Regions from separate parts of the Mesorhizobium captivum genome, predicted to be linked through region 2. Evidence: riboswitches for the same ligand, from Rfam matches in the RefSeq annotation. Region 2 holds a riboswitch; the other holds the start of a gene.
The links. Region 2 has a riboswitch for S-adenosylmethionine ahead of metX (homoserine O-acetyltransferase MetX). Riboswitches for the same ligand answer to the same signal wherever they lie in the genome.
Positions count from the first base shown of each region.

Region 1: it holds a riboswitch for S-adenosylmethionine, as region 2 does, so the genes downstream of both, RFM40_RS25355 (O-succinylhomoserine sulfhydrylase) here and metX (homoserine O-acetyltransferase MetX) in region 2, are expected to answer to the same signal.

Region 1 covers NZ_JAVIJB010000036.1:22,898-26,304, forward strand. Annotated here, with positions in the region: gene RFM40_RS25345 (ABC transporter substrate-binding protein) at 1-203, opposite strand, end outside; gene RFM40_RS25350 (2'-deoxycytidine 5'-triphosphate deaminase) at 297-1,391, opposite strand; SAM riboswitch at 1,602-1,679, shown strand; gene RFM40_RS25355 (O-succinylhomoserine sulfhydrylase) at 1,735-2,922, shown strand; gene RFM40_RS25360 (ceramide glucosyltransferase) at 2,960-3,407, opposite strand, start outside.
Region 2 covers NZ_JAVIJB010000011.1:87,990-91,396, forward strand. Annotated here, with positions in the region: gene RFM40_RS12120 (prephenate/arogenate dehydrogenase family protein) at 1-708, opposite strand, end outside; gene hisC (histidinol-phosphate transaminase) at 715-1,818, opposite strand; SAM riboswitch at 1,978-2,055, shown strand; gene metX (homoserine O-acetyltransferase MetX) at 2,148-3,317, shown strand.

The DNA.
Region 1 (3,407 bases), on a different contig from region 2:
TCGAGCTTCATCTGGGCGCAGAGCGCATTGGCGATGTCGATGTCGAAGCCCTCGACCTTGCCGTCCGGCGTGATGGTGTTGAAGGGCGGATAGGCGCCCTCGGTGCCGATCTTGATCTTTTCCGCCGCGATCGCGGAACCGGCGCCGAGCGCCAGCATTGCAGCGGCCGCCGCTGCCGATATGATCCATCTGGATTTCTGCATTTTTGTCTCCCTCAGTCAGGTTCTCGACCAGTGAACCGCAGCCAAGCATGGCGCGCGGGGACTGGGCAAGCAGAGTTTGGCGTTGACGATGGATCAGCGCGCGGCGCGGAAATGCTTGGAGAGCTTGAGCCCCTGCGCCTGATAGTTGGAGCCGAGGTCGCTGCCATAGAGCGCCTGCGGGCGCTTGAGCATATGCTCGTAGACCAGGCGGCCGACGATCTGGCCGTGATCGAGGATGAAGGGCACCTCGTGGCTGCGCACTTCGAGCACGGCGCGGCTGCCGCTGCCGCCGGCGGCGGAGTGACCGAAGCCCGGGTCGAAGAAGCCGGCATAGTGGACGCGGAACTCGCCGACCAGCGGGTCGAAGGGCGTCATCTCGGCGGCATAGAGCGGCGGCACGTGCACGGCTTCGCGCGAGACCAGGATGTAGAATTCGTCCGGGTCGAGCACGAGCTCGCCGGCACCGCTCTTGTAGAGCGGCTCCCAGAAGTCGACGACGTCCTGCGCGGCGCGCTTGTCGACGTCGACCAAGCCGGTATGGTGCTTGCCGCGATAGCCGACCAGGCCGTCCTTGTCGCCGTCGAGATCGATGGAGAGCGCGATGCCGCCGCCGGAGATGTTGGGAGGCTCGGTGGCGACCAGCATCTCGGCGCGATGGAGATCGCGCAGCTCGTTCTCCGACAGCAGCGCGTTGCCGGTGCGGAAGCGTATCTGCGACAGCCGCGAGCCGGCGCGCACGACGATCGGGAAGGTGCGCGGGCTGACCTCGAGGTAGAGTGGGCCATGATAGCCGGCGGCGATCTTGTCGAACTCATGGCCGCGGTCGGTCATGACGCGCGTGAAAATGTCCAGCCGCCCGGTCGAGCTCTTCGGATTGGCCGATGCCGACACTTCTGCCGGCAACGCCAGGCTCTCGAGCAGCGGTACGATGTAGACACAGCCCGTTTCCAGTACCGCGCCCTCGGCAAGGCTGATCTCGTGCAGCTTCAGCCGGTCGAGCTTGTCGGCCACCAGGTGATCCGGACCGGGCAGGAAGGAAGCGCGCACGCGAAAAGCCTTGTCGCCGAGTCTCAGATCGAGACTGGCCGGCTGGATCTGGTTGGTGTCGAGCGCGCGCGGCGATTTCAGCGCATTCGCCTCAAACAGCGCCGCGATGTCCTGATCCGGAAGAATGCCTGTCTGCCGCAAGGTCTGGCTCCGCTAGAGCAATTCACCGTTTTATGGAAACGGCGAACCGCTCTACCTCTTTGTTTTGACGCAATTCCGGACGGAAAACCGTTTCACACTTTTCCGGGAATTGCTCTAAGGCCGGGCAAGCGCATGGGTGCAGGCTCCTGCCTGGTACAAACCTCTTAATCAAGCGGGCAATTGACGCAAGCGCAGTGCAGGTCTAAAGGGTCGTTATCCCGTGGTGATTTGGCCGGTCGGCTTGCAGCCACGTTAAACAAGTCGCTAAAGGACCGCTGGCCGCAAGGCCTTATGGACCGGTTGCGACATCGCGGCCGGTTTTTTTGTGTTTGGAAGCAGGGCGATGACCAAGACGCGTAACTGGAAGCATCAGACGGCACTCGTGCATGGCGGAACGCTGCGTTCCGGTTTCGGCGAGACCGCCGAGGCGATGTATCTCACCCAGGGCTATGTCTACGAAACGGCGCAAGCCGCGGAAGCCCGCTTCAAGGGCGAGGAGCCGGGCTTCATCTATTCGCGCTACGCCAATCCGACCGTCGACATGTTCGAGAAGCGCATGTGCGCGCTCGAAGGCGCGGAAGACGCGCGCGCCACCGCTTCCGGCATGGCGGCGGTCAGCGCTGCACTGCTCTGCAGCGTCAAGGCCGGCGACCACATCGTTGCGGCGCGGGCGCTGTTCGGCTCCTGCCGCTGGGTGGTCGAGACGTTGGCGCCGCGCTACGGCATCGAGGCGACGCTGATCGACGGCACTGACATCGCTAATTGGGAAAAGGCGGTCAAGCCGAACACCAAGCTGTTCTTCCTGGAAAGCCCGACCAATCCGACGCTGGAAGTGGTCGACATCACCGCTGTCGCCGCTTTAGCCCAATCGATCGGCGCACGCGTGATCGTCGACAATGTGTTTGCCACGCCGCTGCAGCAGAAGCCGCTGCAGCTTGGCGCCCATGTCGTGGTCTATTCGGCGACCAAGCATATCGACGGACAGGGCCGCTGCCTCGGGGGCGTCATCCTGTCGGACAAGAAGTGGATCGACGAGAACCTGCACGACTATTTCCGCCATACAGGCCCGAGCCTGTCGCCATTCAACGCCTGGACGCTGCTCAAAGGGCTTGAGACGCTGCCGCTGCGCGTGCGCCAGCAGACGGAAAGCGCCGGCAAGATCGCCGACTTCCTGGCCGGACGGCCGGAGATCGCCCGCCTCATCTATCCGGGCCGGGCCGACCATCCGCAGGCCGATATCGTAAAGAAGCAGATGTCGGGCGGCTCGACGCTGATCTGCCTCGACGTCAAGGGCGGCAAGCAGGCGGCCTTCGCCTTCCAGAACGCGCTCGACATCGTGCTGATTTCCAACAATCTCGGTGATGCCAAGAGCCTGATCACCCATCCGGCGACGACGACGCACAAGAACCTCAGCGACGAGGCGCGCGCCGAGCTCGGCATCGGCCCGGGAACACTGCGTCTGTCTGTCGGGCTTGAGGACGCCGACGATCTGCTGGCCGATATCGACGAAGCGCTGAAAGCGGCGAAGTAGCCGCCCCAGGCCGATCGAGAGAGCGCCTGAGCGAGGCTCAGGCAATCTCTTCCAGCTCGGTCAATGCCTTGGTGTGGATGGTCATGGCGTTGCCGCGCCATTCGACCGCGCCGCTGAGCCAGCCGCGCACCCAGACGGCGGGAAGCATCGCGTCGCGCACGATCATGGCGGTCACGCTGCGCGGCGACAGATACCAGCCCTTCGACCAGGCGAGCAGGCATTCCGGCACATAAGCGATCGCCAGCACACACAGCGCCGTGGTGGGGAGGCTGACGCCGGCGCTTGCCGCCGCTATCAGCGCGAAAATCAGCGGCATAACCACGCCGGTCAGGATTTCGGGGGCAAAAAACAGCGGGAAAGTGACGCGGCGCAGCCGCGCCCAGCGCGCCTGACGCGACCAGATTTCGGCGAACGTGCGCTGGCCGAGCGGCTGTTCGAAGGGCGACGCGACGAGATTGACGCGCAGTCCCAAGCCGTTGACCAGC
Region 2 (3,407 bases):
CATGGTCGGGTCGGAGGCCGCCAGACGGGTGAAATCGCGAAAACCGGAAGCGGAATATTTGATGACTTCCGTCTTGGTCACCGATTCCAGGTCGTCGGCGGTGCCGACGATGTTGTAGGCGATGATGTGCGGCAGATGCGAGACGATGGCCAAGGTCATGTCGTGATGCTGCGGGTCCATCGTATCGATGTTCGAGCCGCAGCGCCGCCAGAACTCCGACAGCGTCTCCAGCGCGTCCGGATCGGTGCCCGGCAGCGGCGTGAAGATGCACCAGCGGTTGTCGAAGAGGTCGGCGAAGCCGGCATCCGGCCCTGATTTTTCCGTGCCCGCCAGCGGATGGCCTGGGATGAAATGCACGCCGTCAGGCACATGCGGCTCAATCTGCGCGATGACGGAGGCCTTGGTCGAGCCGACATCGGTGAGGATGGCGCCTTTCTTGAGCGCCGCCGCGATCTCGGCGGCGACCTCGCCGGACGAGCCGACCGGAACCGAGACGATGACGAGATCCGCGCCGCGCACCGCTTGCCCCGCATCGGTCGTGTAGGAATCGCCGAGGCCGAGCTCCTCGGCCCGCTTGAGCGTCGCTTTGCTGCGCGTCGCGATGGCGATATGGCGCGCAAGGCCCTCCCGGCGAATGACGCGGGCGAGCGACGAGCCGATCAGGCCGATGCCGACCAGCGCTATTCTTTCGAACATCGGTGATGCCATGGTGCTCTAGCTTTTCAGGAAACTCGTCAGCGCGTCGACGACGCCGCGATTGGCCTCTTCGGTGCCGATGCTCATGCGCAGCGCGTTCGGGAAGCCGTAACCGGTCACGCGGCGCAGGATATAGCCCCTTGCGCTGAGATAATCGTCCGCGGCCGCCGCCGAATGCCTCTTGTCGTCGGGAAAGTGGATCAGCACGAAATTGCCGACGCTCGGCGTCACGCGCAGCCCGAGCAGGGTCACCTGTTCGCTGACCCAAGCCAGCCATTTCTCGTTATGCGCCACGCTGCGCTCGACATGGGCGCGGTCGCGGATGGCCGCGATGCCGGCCTCGATCGCGGTCGCATTGACGTTGAACGGCCCACGCACCCGGTTGATCGCGTCGACGACATGCGCCGGCCCGTACATCCAGCCGACGCGCGCGCCGCCGAGCCCGAGCTTGGAGAAGGTGCGGGTCATGACCACGTTCTCGGCGCTGCCCGCCAGCTCTATGCCGGCTTCATAGTCGTTGCGCCGCACATATTCGGCATAGGCCGCGTCGAGCACCAGGAGCACGTTCTTCGGCAGTCCGGCATGCAGCCGGCGCACCTCCTGGAACGGCACGTAAGTGCCTGTCGGATTGTTGGGATTGGCGAGGAACACGATGCGGGTCGCCGGCGTCACCGCGGCGAGGATCGCGTCGATATCGGCGCGCTCGTTGGTTTCCTTGACCGCGACCGGCTTGGCGCCGGCGGCCTGGATGTAGATTTTGTAGACCATGAAGGCGTGTTCGGTGAACACGGCCTCGTCGCCCGGCGCGAGATAGGTTTGCGCCAGGAGCCCCAGGATCTCGTCGGAGCCGTTGGAGCAGACGATGTTTGCCGGATTGAGCCCATGCACGTCGCCGATCGCCTCGCGCAGCCGGCGAGCTGAGCCGTCGGGATAGACGTCGAGCTTCGCGGCCACTTCACGCGCCGCCTCGATCGCCTTCGGCGACGGCCCGAGCGGATTCTCGTTGGACGACAGCTTGTAGACCTTCGTCACGCCGGCCGGCGCCGTGCTCTTGCCCGGCACGTAGGCCTCGATGTCCATGATGCCCGCGCGGGGCGTCGGACGTGGCTGATCCTGCTTCATGTCACAAATCCGTCGAGAAGGCCTTCGAGGCCGCAGCGGAAATACAGGCCGTGGCCCCGAATGTCGAGTGTCGGTGCTTGCGCCAAGATGCTGCCCCCAGGATGCTGCCCCCAGGATGCTGCCCGTTGACGAAGCGCGGCGCTGGTCCTAGAAGAGCAGCCGGACTCCCGTGGTGATTTGGCCGGTCGGCTTGCAGCCACGTTAAACAATTCGCTAAAGGGCCGTTTGCAACCTGTAACCGGCTTTGCGAAGGCAGGCCGGTTTTTTGTTGTCCGCTGCCGGCCGGATACCGCGTCAGTGAAATCGATGCGGACTGGATGGGGAATGCGATGGCCACTCAGCGCGCTCTAAGGACCAACAACGAGGCCGACCATCCGTCGAGCCCGGTGTTGCAGTTCGGTCCCGACAAGCCGCTGAAGCTCGATGCGGGCACGGTGCTGTCGCCGTTCCAGGTCGCTTACCAGACCTATGGCATCCTCAACGACGCCCGCTCCAACGCCATCCTCGTCTGCCACGCGCTGACCGGCGACCAACATGTCGCCAACACCAATCCGGTGACCGGCAAGCCGGGCTGGTGGGAGGTGCTGATCGGCCCCGGCAAGATCATCGACACCAACCGCTTTTTCGTCATCTGCTCCAACGTCGTCGGCGGCTGCCTCGGCTCCACCGGCCCGGCCTCGATCAATCCGGCGACAGGCCGGCCCTATGGCCTCGACCTGCCGATCATCACCATCCGCGACATGGTGCGCGCGCAGCTGATGCTGGTCGACCATTTCGGCATCGAGAAGCTGTTTTGCGTGCTTGGCGGCTCGATGGGCGGCATGCAGGTGCTGGAATGGGCCGCCAGCCATTCGGAGCGCGTCTTCTCGGTGCTGCCGATCGCCACCGGAGCCCGCCATTCCTCGCAGAACATCGCCTTCCATGAGGTCGGGCGGCAGGCCGTCATGGCCGATCCGGAGTGGCACGGCGGCAAATATCTCGATTTCGGCAGGCGTCCGGAAAAAGGGCTGGCCGTGGCGCGCATGGCCGCCCACATAACCTATCTGTCGGAGGCGGCCCTTCACCGCAAGTTCGGTCGCAACCTGCAGGACCGCGAGGCGCTCACCTTCGGTTTCGACGCCGACTTCCAGATCGAAAGCTATCTGCGCCACCAGGGCATGACCTTCGTCGATCGCTTCGACGCCAACTCCTACCTCTATCTGACCCGCGCAATGGACTATTTCGACCTCGCCGCCGACCATGGCGGACGGCTGGCCGATGCCTTCGCCGGCACCAAGACGCGGTTTTGCCTGGTATCCTTCACATCAGACTGGCTGTTCCCGACCGAGGAGAGCCGCTCGATCGTTCATGCGCTGAACGCCGCCGGCGCTTCCGTCTCCTTCGTCGAGATCGAGACCGATCGCGGCCATGACGCCTTCCTGCTCGACGAACCGGAACTGTTCGCGGCCATCAACGGCTTCATCGCCTCGGCCGCCCGCGCCAGGGGACTCAGCCTATGAGCGGCTCGCGATCTCTTCGTTTTAGCCGCATTTCTGCGGCGCCGAGCGATTCCGCCTTGGCTTCGAATGCTCTAAGGCCGCAGGTGTTCC